Regions from separate parts of the Paenibacillus sp. FSL R10-2782 genome, predicted to be linked through region 1. Evidence: riboswitches for the same ligand, from Rfam matches in the RefSeq annotation. Region 1 holds a riboswitch; each other region holds the start of a gene.
What was found. A riboswitch is a leader RNA that binds a small molecule or an ion and turns the genes downstream of it on or off. The one in region 1 is predicted to bind cyclic di-AMP.
Positions count from the first base shown of each region.

Region 2: it holds a riboswitch for cyclic di-AMP, as region 1 does, so the genes downstream of both, NST83_RS19450 (TrkH family potassium uptake protein) here and NST83_RS00540 (C40 family peptidase) in region 1, are expected to answer to the same signal.
Region 3: it holds a riboswitch for cyclic di-AMP, as region 1 does, so the genes downstream of both, NST83_RS06490 (hypothetical protein) here and NST83_RS00540 (C40 family peptidase) in region 1, are expected to answer to the same signal.
Region 4: it holds a riboswitch for cyclic di-AMP, as region 1 does, so the genes downstream of both, NST83_RS13105 (3D domain-containing protein) here and NST83_RS00540 (C40 family peptidase) in region 1, are expected to answer to the same signal.

Region 1 is NZ_CP151951.1:134,923-138,032, reverse strand. Features, by position in the region: gene NST83_RS00550 (M1 family metallopeptidase) at 1-281, shown strand, start outside; gene NST83_RS00545 (hypothetical protein) at 293-1,120, shown strand; cyclic di-AMP (ydaO/yuaA leader) riboswitch at 1,405-1,542, shown strand; gene NST83_RS00540 (C40 family peptidase) at 1,548-2,048, shown strand; gene NST83_RS00535 (GNAT family N-acetyltransferase) at 2,352-2,858, shown strand; gene NST83_RS00530 (4a-hydroxytetrahydrobiopterin dehydratase) at 2,934-3,110, opposite strand, start outside.
Region 2 is NZ_CP151951.1:4,294,727-4,297,836, reverse strand. Features, by position in the region: gene NST83_RS19455 (type II CAAX endopeptidase family protein) at 1-834, opposite strand, end outside; cyclic di-AMP (ydaO/yuaA leader) riboswitch at 1,098-1,247, shown strand; gene NST83_RS19450 (TrkH family potassium uptake protein) at 1,624-2,964, shown strand; gene NST83_RS19445 (TrkA family potassium uptake protein) at 2,983-3,110, shown strand, end outside.
Region 3 is NZ_CP151951.1:1,402,323-1,405,432, forward strand. Features, by position in the region: gene NST83_RS06475 (urease accessory UreF family protein) at 1-31, opposite strand, end outside; tRNA gene NST83_RS06480 (tRNA-Leu) at 295-377, shown strand; gene NST83_RS06485 (glutathione peroxidase) at 533-1,018, opposite strand; cyclic di-AMP (ydaO/yuaA leader) riboswitch at 1,475-1,650, shown strand; gene NST83_RS06490 (hypothetical protein) at 1,766-2,161, shown strand; gene kdpA (potassium-transporting ATPase subunit KdpA) at 2,601-3,110, shown strand, end outside.
Region 4 is NZ_CP151951.1:2,903,224-2,906,333, forward strand. Features, by position in the region: gene NST83_RS13100 (polysaccharide deacetylase family protein) at 1-462, shown strand, start outside; gene NST83_RS13105 (3D domain-containing protein) at 638-1,306, opposite strand; cyclic di-AMP (ydaO/yuaA leader) riboswitch at 1,314-1,486, opposite strand; gene NST83_RS13110 (amino acid ABC transporter ATP-binding protein) at 1,735-2,457, opposite strand; gene NST83_RS13115 (ABC transporter substrate-binding protein/permease) at 2,444-3,110, opposite strand, start outside.

The DNA.
Region 1 (3,110 bases):
AAAAAGGGGCCGATTATCCGAAGGTCCCTGTTCAAATTACCTTCAAGGACGGCACAACGCTATTCAAGGCATGGGACGGTATGGGCAAAAGCACCACCTATCGACTTAAAAGTGCATCCCCGGTCTCTCATGTGATTGTTGATCCACTGTACACGATTGCACTGGAGAACAAGCATATCAACAACAACCTGAAGGCCGAACTGGACGAGAAAACACAGACCCGTTGGAGCATAAGTGTAACCAAGCTGCTGGAGACAATGCTTGGAAGTCTGTCATGGTGAGGTGTCTATAGATGCGTATTGTTATAAAAGAAGGCTGGGCGCTTGTGCGCATACAATTTTATATTGTCATCATTCTGTTTCTGTATCGACTGCTATGGGGCGTTTTTCTCTATCGAGTGGTACAATCCGCCGTTACTCCCCTGCTGCTGCGCTACCCTGACCAGGGTCAAAACGAACTGGGAAAGACCTTGTTTTGGATGGAGAGCCATATTGCCCTGACGGACAACCGGGAGGTTCATATGTATCTGTGGATACTACTGGGGGCAACGGCGCTGCGTATACTGATTACCCCCTTCATCCGGGCGGGAATATACCAAAGTCTGCACACCCATGCAACCGAGCCGCAAAGTCTGTCTTTCTTCCGTGGAATGAAACGTCATGGTTTATCATCTATTATCTATTACATCATCGAGCTTGGGCTCCTGCTGCTCCCTGCTTTCTGGGTGGTGCCGAGGCTCTACCCTATCGTAGCCGGGGCGCTGCAATCTCCCGCCTATCTGCTGCATGTGCTGCCCTATGCCATCGGTTGGATCGCCTATGGCTGGTTCATCCGCCAGTGCATCCTGTACATGCAGTTAGGCACCGTAGGTGGTCACGCCATACTGCCGTCGCTGCTCGCCTTCTTTCGCCAAATCCTCCCGGCTATCGGTATTTCGCTTCTGCTCGGCGCAGGTGTGCTGCTTGTCCTTGGCCTATTCGGCACGGTGGCGATGATTTGGACTGGCATGCTGGCACTCATTCTCCAGCAAACGTATCATTTTGTTACCAGTCTGGTCAGGCTATGGCACATCAGTTCACAGTACCGCCTATGGCATACCGATATCTCCGGCAGAGGTTGAACCCCCACTCCGTTCCTCCTGAGCAATTTCTGGCTGTCGAAAGGCGACTATCTATATCCATTCCTATCCATGTAAACGGCACATAACTGAATACTCTTAACAAAATCTGTTCCCGCGATAAAGGGAGCAGATTTTTTTGTAACTTTTTGCGATGAAACATTTGCCAAAGCCAGCCGACTTTGTTACAATAATCGCAGTGAACTGATAGTAACAACTTTGTAATCTTTATTGTAACCTTTACCTTAAAGCATCGTTATCGTGAATACTGCTCTCCAAGGTGCACATCTTAAGTTAAGCCTAATTCCTGGCACCTAGGAAGCGGGGGAACCAGTTTGGGTGAATTGATCTCGCAACAGAGTGGTCATAGGGGAACCTTCTACCGAATCCTTAAGCTAACCTCGCAGGCATTGGAAGGGGTATATTTTTTTTGAAGAAGAAACTAACAATCGCAGTCATGGGTCTTGCCATTGCCTTTACATCTTTTACATTCGGTGGCGGCAGTGCATTTGCAGACTCCAAGATGGACCAGGTCATCCAAGATACCAAAGGAACGAGCTACAGAAGCGGAGGCACTACACTCGACGGATTCGATTGCTCCGGCTTCACAATGTATGTATATCAAAAACTGGGAATTAAACTGCCGCATCAATCCGGATCACAATTCAAAATGGGATCTTCCGTATCCCGCGATGAAATGAGACCTGGAGACCTGGTGTTCTTCAACACCACAGGTAGAGGCATTTCCCATGTAGGTATCTTCATGGGTGAAGGGAAATTTGCCCACTCCTCATCTTCACGTGGTGTAGTTGTTAGCTCACTGAACGAAAATTATTACGCTAACCGATATGTCGGTGCCAAAAGAATTATGAGCACAGATGCTTACCACGCTGTAGCTTCTGAAACTCCTGATGACGACAACGTAGAATAACTAACGAACAGCAAGCTAACCTGAGCCGCAATTTGATTCTGGCCGGAATCGAATTGCGGTTTTTTATGTCCGCGACATCAGAAACGTTATCTTTACTGACGAACTGACACCTCAAAAGGTTTCAGTTGTTGCGAACATCGTCGGTTTTACCGTCACGGCGGGGGGAGCATATGAGCAGTAAAGCCTTCTTATTGAATGTATACCCGACTTGGGTATGAAATAAACACGCTTGCCAATCCCCTGCAACTTGTCTACAATCTGTTGTTAATGGTTTAAGTACTTGTAAAAGGAGGACGGGAAGACATGCCTGCCTCAATATCTAACTACCGAATCGTGCCGATGGACGAGCAGCAGGCGGCTGCGATATGTGAGTGGCGCTATGATCCACCCTACAATATATACGGCTGGCTGCCTTGGGAACAAATGAAGGCGCTTGAGGTCGAATTTGGAAGCCCCTCGCTTCGCCAAGATCAATACGTAGCCGTATTGGACGACGAGAACATACTAACCGGATTTGCTCAATATTTCCCGATGATTGGCGTGACCCGGCTAGGTCTGGGAATGCATCCCGGATTGTGTGGACATGGCAGAGGCGCCGAATTTGTCCGTGCCATTGCCGAGGAAGCCAGACGACGCAATCCTGAGAATGAAATTGATCTGGAGGTGCTGACCTGGAATGGGCGCGCCATCCGTGCTTACAAGGCAGCCGGATTTGAGCTTACCGATACCTATGAACGTCAGACTCCCGATGGCAAGAAGGCGTTTCATTGTATGGTATATCATCCCGACCACCAGCCTCGTGTTCTATGATAAAAGCGCCTTCGGCATACAACAGCATTGTTGTATATCGAAGGCGCTTTTATCATACGGCAGGCTACGATTAGCTCAATGACTGCTACGCATTTTCTCAAAAGCTTCATTATATTGTTGGGCTTCCTTAATATCCACGGCCATAATGCCACCGTCATCCCAGGAGGTTAAACGCAGGGTCACGGTCTTATAATCAATCGTAATAAATGGATGATGATTAAATGCTTCCGATATAGCAGCAACTTCATCCAC
Region 2 (3,110 bases), 1.4 Mb from region 1:
TACGATGGCAAGTATGCCCAAAACCAAGCTTAATAAGGCATAACCCGCGTAGGTCATCCAGTTTGCCCAGTACGTTTGTTTTTTGACATAATCCGTATAGGACGATGGGGCCGAAAAGCTTTGTGTAAACGAGCGAACATCCCCGTCTTCAAAAGTAAAGGCCAGTGTAAGCACCGAGGAACCGATTTTCTTATCGTCCACGGTATACTTCAATCCACCCTCGCCTGCGGTTGTCGCGAGCTTCAAGTCCGACGGCTTAAAGCCAAAGCGTTTTACCCAGGCTGTCGCTGCCTGCTCCTTCGCTTCCAGCGTCATGTCTCCCTCGGCTGCACGTACAAGCCTGCTACGTGCTTGCTCATCCGTAGAAATATCAGCTTGTGTGTAACTGGTGCTGGAGGTCATTCGTTTAAAGCTAACGACTTTGCCAGTGGACAAATCTACATGAATTTGCAGTTTGCTTTTGGAAGATGGTTCCTGCAAATCGACACGGAAGGTTTCGTAGGGATACCTTTTTTTCCAAATACGATCATACTGTTGAAGCAGCTTTTCTCTGGATAAATAACCGTACAAATCCGTCTCGGCCTGATAGGTCACCAGAGGCTCCTTAGACCGTAATTCGGTATAGCCCAGCTCGGAGCGGGCGAAGTCCAGTGCGTGCATGACTGCTTCCTGCTTGCTGATGACCTTGGCATTCGTCAGTGCTTCCGGATTCGGATTACTAAACGAGGGAATAAGCAATTGAAAGACAAAAAAGCAAATCAGGCCAATCCCGCCCAGCAAGCCTAATCTTTTGAAGTTGGCCGTGAGCACGACCGGTTTCCCGATAGGATTCATGAGTTTCCTCCTTAATCTGTAAATAAGAACATCCATTAAAGATATCATACTGCACAGGTTCCCGCCAACAGACCTACGATATTCATGAAAATGGAGTGAAAGCAGTTTAAAGTTTCAATAAAATTAGATAAGTTGCGATTAAAGGCGGCGTATTCTCCAATTACCGCTAATTTAACGTTATTTCGGCGAAATCGGTTTTGTGCTCTGTATATAGAAGGATTATAATCTGTTGAGACAATGCATATGAAATATATAGTTAACGATATACAATTGAGCCGAATTTCCATAGGAAAACGGGGGAACCATGTTACTGGGGTGAATTTTACAGCCGGTCCCGGACCGGAAGTGTGAATAGGGCATACTGTGCAGCCCGAATCCGTCAGCTAACCTCGTAGGCTGTGAACAGGAACCAAGTCAGGCACTCGGATTTCCGGTGTCTTTTTTTGTGTTATTAAAACGTAGCTGAGTTAAGCCCGCTTCGCGATCCATTTGATCTTCCGATCGCTGTTTTCTCTAAAAGAAACGGACTAAAGAAACTGAAAAGAGATTGGTGATTTTATGAGCTGGCAGTAGCGGAGGGGGCAGAATGGTTCTGAAGAAGCGAAGCGGTTGCCTGAAAGCTTTCCATAGGAAAGCTCGCATCGTAAGCATAAGCTACCACCGGATTTTAACCATTAAAAGGGCTTAAAAATCAGAAAAAAATCCGGGGGTAACAGCAATCATAAGAACAATCTGCACCCGGAGCGTCTCCATGCTCATAATTCACCAAGTAGGAGCAGTGATAAATAGATGAATCCCAATGCAAGATGGCTTCGGCTTTCTCCACCGCAGATATTCGTTGCGGGTTTTGCCATTATCATTCTTATAGGCAGCTTGTTGTTAATGCTGCCGATTTCCAATACAACGGGGAAGCCGCTTGCATTTATAGATGCTTTGTTTACAGCCGCCTCCGCAACCTGTGTTACAGGTCTTGTCGTTAAGGATACCGGTACCTTCTTTACCACCTTTGGTCAGGTGGTTATCGCTGCGCTGATTCAGATTGGCGGTCTCGGCTTTATGACGATGGCTACTTTGATTGCGCTGGTATTCAAGCGCCGCATTTCCTTGCGGGAGCGCCTGATTTTGCAGGAAGCGATGAACCAGACCTCTGTTGAGGGAATTGTCGGATTGATCCGCAGGGTGTTGCTGTACTCCCTAATCATTGAGGGCGTGTGCGCCACGATATTCGCGATTCGCTGGTCCTTTGATATGCCCGTAGGCAGGGCGATTTATTTTGGAATCTGGCATGCCATTTCCATGTTTAACAATGCGGGCTTTGATTTATTCGGTCACTTTCGCAGCCTGACAGGTTATGTGTATGATCCTATTGTTAATTTTACAGCTATGTTTCTGATTATTTCGGGTGGCATCGGCTTTGTGGTTATGTCGGACCTGGTAGAATACCGCAAGCGTGGGAGACTTTCCTTGCATACCAAGGTGGTACTCAGTATGACGGCTACCCTGATCGTAGTCGGCACGCTTGTCATCTTTGTATTCGAGTTTACCAATCCGAAGACACTGGGCTCGCTGGATTGGGGTGGAAAACTGCTGGGATCTTTATTCCAGTCCGTAACACCGCGCACCGCAGGTGCCAATACGTTAGATATCGCTGGCTTGCGACAGGCTACGCAGTTTTTCATCATTATATTGATGTTTATCGGTGCTTCTCCTGGCTCTACTGGAGGCGGGATTAAGACGACAACGTTTGCGCTGCTCATTGGAGCCGTGATTTCGATGCTGCGAGGTCGAGAGGATATTGTACTGTTCAAATACCGGCTTGCGCAGGGGCGAATTTACAAGGCTTTGACCATTACACTGCTGGGGTTGCTGTTTGTGATTGGCGTGACGATGATTTTGTCAGCAACCGAGGATCATCATTTTCTAATGATATTGTTCGAGGCGGTGTCTGCATTTGGGACGGTGGGATTGTCGATGGGACTTACACCTGATTTGACGTTTATAGGCAAGCTGGTCATTACCCTGACGATGTTTGCAGGTAGACTCGGCCCACTTACACTGGCGTATGCGCTAGGACCCAAAAAGGGTAAGGAATTATATCGTCATCCGGAAGGCAAAATGATTATAGGATAAGGGAGTTCTAGAGTAGATATGAAAACGCAGCAGTTTGTAGTTATTGGTTTGGGACGATTTGGCTCAAGCCTGGCTTTGCAATTGGTAGATATGGGGTGCGAGGTGCTAGGCATCGACCGGAATGAGGATGTTGTGGACAGTATGAG
Region 3 (3,110 bases), 1.3 Mb from region 1:
AAGGGTCCAACAGCAATGCGTAGTTCAGCAAACGATTGCCTTTGTGCAAGGCGATTCGCCCCCTTGGAATAGAATATTTATGTTATATTAAGTAACTCACAAAACGGATTAAGAAAAATTTTAGAGTTATTATGTAATATATATTTACACTTGTAGTACTAATATGTCAAATTAAATATTTTTATAGCTTTTACGTGTTAGTTTATTTCACTTCATAAAATATTATTGTATTTATGTTTACAAATAGAATATAAGGGAGTATAATAAATCTGTTGCCTCAAAACATTAGAATTTGCGGTCGTGGTGGAATGGCAGACACGCTATCTTGAGGGGGTAGTGGGCGTACGCCCGTGGAGGTTCGAGTCCTCTCGACCGCATTACATGCAAGACACAGCTAAAAAGCATCCTGACACGTTTTTGACGTGATTGGATGCTTTTTTGTTATATAAGCTGAACAAAAATATCCCTTTTTCCTATCCACAGGAGCAGCCATTGGGATTGGCTGCTTGTGAGAAGGTGATGAAAAAGCCTGTCAGCTTTGCTGCAAGAGCTTCTCGATGTCCCCCGCCAATTTATCCGGAGTTGTCTGTGGGGCATAGCGCTTAAATACGTTACCTTCGTGTGTAATCAAAAATTTAGTAAAATTCCATTTGATCGCTTTGGAGCCTAATACGCCCGGAGCTGTTTGGGTGAGGTAGCGAAATAAAGGGTGCGCCTGATCGCCATTGACATCTATTTTGGCAAACATCGGAAACGTAACTCCATAGTTAATCTGGCAAAACTCCGAAATGTCCTCGCTGGAGCCCGGCTCTTGCTTGGCAAACTGGTTGCTGGGAAACCCCAAGATTTCAAGACCCTGCTCATGGTATTGGTCATATAGCTCTTGTAGCGCCTTGTATTGGGGGGTTAGCCCGCATTTGCTGGCTGTATTCACGATAAGCAGCACTTTTCCTTCGTATGTGGACAACGGAAGCTCTTTCCCTTGCAGGGTTTGTGCATCATATTCATAAACGGTCATGGTTTTCCTCCTAATTTGATATTCTACAATTAAATTGTAAGAAATTTAACGAAGGGCTGCAAGTCTATAAATAGATGTAATGCGCCATCTGCTACTGTAAAATCGTATTTTGTCCAAAACGGCAAATGGCACTGCAAATGGGGCAAATAGCGGTGTTTCTCATGGTGAAAACAGGTTCAATCGGCGTTTATCAGGTACATACAGCACTTTTTCTTTCTCTTTTACAAAAAATACTCCCCATACGCCAATATTGACATGCCTCTTCATTTTCGAAAAGGGATGAAAAACCGAGATTGAAGGAGCTGGGAGAAGGATATTTATGTTGTAAGCGCTATTATTAATCTTTTATGCTCCAAAGACCGATTTATAACCCTGCAGGTGAGCTTTACAGTGTTCCTTGCGCGGGTGTATGATTCAAGACGTAATTTCAAATGAAGTGAATGAAGCAGCAACGAATTGTCTATAGCGCTGAATTTTGCAGTTGCAAAAGCGGGGGAACCAAAGGAGATCTATTCGGCTTTTAAAGGGCCGTGTGTCTCATGGGGTGAATTTTCTGGCCAAGTGCCAGAAATAGGGCGACTCTCACGTCCGAATCCGACAGCTAACCTCGTAAGCGTACAGGGAGAGGCAACAAACCGCCGTGTGCAGCCATGGTTTATTTTATCATGGTTACGTAAGAAGCCGGAGGAAAGCCTTTTTCCTTTGGCTTCTTTTTGTTGTCTTTTTATACCGGGAGAGGAGCTACTGATGGAAGGTCGGCTAATCATTGTCACTGCACCGAATGAATCGGGCAGAAATTTTGTGAAATTGCTTATGTACAAAAAACTGGCGTTTGCGGTTCTGACGAATAGCGCTCAGGAGGAACGACAGCTCAAAAAAATGGGTGTGGAGCATGTTGTGCGCATCAATACGATGCAAGCGGGGAAATGGAATTTTCCCAAAAAAGAAATTGGCTGCGTGTATTTGTTTGAGAACAGCTTGAATCTGACGTGCCGTTTTCTGCAAATATGCCGGCCGCTGACATCAGATTCGGTCTATGTCATTACACAAGGCTGTAATCCTCAAGGGATTTATCGAGGTTTGGGAGCAGACCATGTGATCTACACTTTGAATGGAGAGGTGGGTTTCCTGCTGAACGGATAGTCGCTTAGGTATGCTGGTATACATTAAAATTTGCGAATTTAGTTGTATAGCGATTTTACAAGAGTGTAAGAATGATGAATTAAGGATTGGTACGGGAGGGTATGAACATGATGGATATATACATGCTGCTCGTGATGGCTGTGAGTTACGGAGTGATACTGCTGTTTGTACGCTGGTGTGATGCGCAGACCTCCAAGGGAGGGCGAAAAGGATGATAGTTATGCTTACGCTTACTGCTATTGTATTTGTGTATTTAATCTACGCACTCCTGAATCCTGAAAAGTTCTAATCAGCTAAACAGGATCAAGCGGGCGGGGGACAGCAGATCATGAGTGAAGCATCAGAGGCAGCGGGTTTTCGCAAACGTGTGCAATCGACCGGTGCGATGAACCCGTCTGTTGTTCCAAACGCAGGAGTATTTTGGAGGAGGGAATAGATGATGGAGCTGCTGCAAATTGGAATTGTGATTGTGATATTGCTGCTCCTGGTGAAACCAGTGGGCACCTATATATATCATGTATTCTCCAACGAACCGAATCGGACGGATCGGGTGTTTGGCGGAACGGAGAAGCTGATTTATAAGGTTATAGGATTGAAAAAGCTGGAGAGCATGCGTTGGACCACGTATGTGATGAGCTTTATTGCTACGAATGTCGTGCTTGTGGCGATCAGCTATGTGCTGCTGCGCTTGCAGGGACTGCTCCCCGGTAATCCGGTGGGAAACGGCAATATGGAGGCGTCACTGGCCTTTAACACGGTGATCAGCTTTATGACCAATACGAATCTCCAGCATTATAGCGGAGAAAGCGGACTTACGTACCTGACACAGATGGCGTTTGTTACGATGATGATGTTCACTTCGGCTGCTTCCGGTTTTTCGGTTGCTGCGGCTTTTATGAGGGGATTGACGCGGCGCGGAGAAGGAATGGGCAACTTTTTTCAGGATTTT
Region 4 (3,110 bases), 2.8 Mb from region 1:
GGCATGATTCGCCGTATCGTACGTGAAGGCCATGCCTTAGGCAACCATTCCTATACTCATCCGGATTTTAGGAAAGCTTCACCGGAACGCTTTCGCAACCAGATTAAGAAAACAGAACATATTTTGGAGGCCACCGTTGGCTTTCGCCCCAAGCTGATCCGCCCACCCTATGGTGAAATTACGGAGCCTCAGATCCAGTGGGCGCGTCGTCACGGCTACATGATTGTGAATTGGAACGTAGACTCCCTCGATTGGAAGGGACTCAGTAAAACACAAATTCAGCGTAATGTGATCCCGGCTACCGGACCAGGCTCCATCATTTTAATGCATGCAGGTGGAGGTCAAAGTTCCAATCTGAAAGGCACTGTTCAATCCCTGCCGGGTCTCATTCAGTCGCTGAAAGCCAAGGGCTACAAATTTGTCACGGTTCCACGGCTACTTCATACCTCGGAGCGGAAATAACATTAAAAGGGCTGTCTTACCAGCAGATGCATTCTGCTCGTCAAGACAGCCCTTTTTTAATCGACAAAACCCATATATGAATCCTGAACCTGCGATTAAGTTATTTGATTATAGATCACAGATTATAGTTTACATAATATATATTATGTAAACTTAATTCATTTGCTTATACAGCCTATTTATCAATGACGTACAGCTTCACATTCTGAAAACCAAAGTCACTCACAAAAGATGGGCTGCCTGGAATGAAAATATCTATCCGTTTCCCCGTAATGGCGCTACCCTTATCGCGTGCTACGGCTACAAAAGAATGATCCGGCAAACCCGGGTGGGAATAGCCTGTAACCAACACTTTCGTACCCAACGGAATTACGTTTGGGTCAACCGCAATCGTACCAAGCTTAAGCGGATTTCCGAAATAATCCACCGCTCCCCATTTTCCATTTTCACTGGTTGCTGCGGAATACGCTGTAGCCTTCACGTCAACTACTTTGCTGTAGTTAAATGTTTTGCCCCATGCTTCAACTTGTTGACCGTCACCTGCCGGCGCTTTATCTGAAAGAAGCTGAGGCTTTGAATCCGAAGCAGCCTTTACCTTGTTCTCGTCCGGCACCTTAATTTGTACTCCTGCATATATATTGCTGGCAGCAAGATCTGGGTTCTCCTTTTGCAGATTCTCTACAGATACCCCGTAACGTTGAGCAAGTAAAAAGAAGGTATCACCTTCCTTGGCGGTATGAAGCGAAGCGGCGTCGGCTACCCCGGCTGTCTGCGCCAATCCTGCAATGGCTGCTGCCAGCACCGCAAATTTCATTGTTTTTCCAATACGTTTAAGATGTTTCAAAAGATATGTACCTCCTCTGTTATGCCTGCGAAGTTAGCTGTCGGATTCGGACTCAGGAGAAGCCCTATGCTTGTGCAATTCACCCCTAGGCACCTTCCATCCATTCGTATGAAGACGGATCAGAAGTTACTGCCGTTGTTACGTCCCCCGCACTTCCCATGGTTTTGGGTCCCGCATTCAGCGTCTAAATGTAGCTGTCTGCTGCCCCGGTAAGTTTTGGCTCACTGCATAATATCACAATTTTGTAACCTTATCTGCATGAAAATGTTGGGAACCCCGAATATCATACTACATCTGTTACAATTTTGTCATCATGAAATCGAAATCAGTTACAAAAATCTGAACGAGGATGACAAAAAAAGAAAAAAGCCCTCCCGTCAAACTTCCACCGCGGAGGGCTTGCTTCATAGCCTTTACAAGCTCATTTCTTACAAAACCTTGGCAAGAAAATCCCGGGTACGATCATGGCTTGGAGTGCCAAAAACCTGCTCCGGTGTACCTTGCTCCACAATTTGACCGTTATCCATAAAGATAATGCGGTCTCCTACCTCGCGGGCAAAGCCCATTTCATGTGTCACGATGACCATCGTCATGCCACCCTCAGCCAGCTTCTTCATCACGTCCAGCACCTCCCCGACCATTTCAGGGTCCAAAGCAGAAGTCGGCTCATCGAAGAGCATCACATGCGGCTGCATCGCCAAGGCGCGTGCAATCGCAATCCGCTGCTTCTGTCCGCCGGAAAGCTGATTGGGATAGGTGTCCTTTTTGTCTTCAAGCCCAACGGTACGCAGCAGCTCCAGCGCAATTTTCTCCGCTTCCTTTGCTGACTGGCCTCTAACCTGAGTTGGCGCAAGCGTCAGATTTTGCAGCACCGTTTTGTGCGGGAACAGATTGAAATGCTGGAACACCATCCCCATTTTCTCACGAGTCGCATTAATATTATGACCACGGGCTGTAATCGGCTCGCCCTCAAACAAAATCTCCCCATCGGTCGGCTGCTCCAGCAGATTCATACAACGTAAAAATGTACTTTTCCCCGAACCACTCGGGCCAATGACGACAACAACCTCGCCTTTTGCAATATCTATATCAATGCCTTTTAAAATTTCATTTTTGCCGAACGATTTACGCAGTTGTTTAACGGTGATCACTGGCTCTCAACTTCCTTTCCCATAAACCCAACAGCTTCGACAAGCTGAATGTCATTACAAAATAAATAGCAGCCGCGATGACGAACGGACTTAATCCTTCGTAGGTGATGTTCTTAATGACTTGGGCCTGATACATAATATCCACCATACCGATGGTAGAAATGATGGAGGACTCTTTAATAATCGTAATAAACTCATTGCCGATCGCAGGCAGTACAGACTTGAACGCTTGCGGTAAAATGACGTGACGCATAGCTTTGCCTCGTCCCATACCGAGTGAACGGGCCGCTTCCATCTGACCACGGTCCACTGCCTGGATACCTGCACGGAAAATTTCAGCCAGATATGCCGAGCTATTCAGAGATAACGTAATAATACCGGACTGAAGTGGCGTAAAATTGACGCCCAGCGTCAAAGCAACTCCATAATGGATGATCATAAGCTGTACCAGCATAGGTGTACCACGAAGTACCTCTACGTAGGCTGTACCCAACCATTCAATGATACGTACACCACTCATCCGCAGCAGAGAGATGATCAGACCAATGATAAATCCGAACAGTACCCCGAGCGCAGACAACAACAACGTGTAGCCGATACCCGTAGCGTAAAAGCTGCGATATTTCCAAAATATATCCACGATGTTGTTGGAT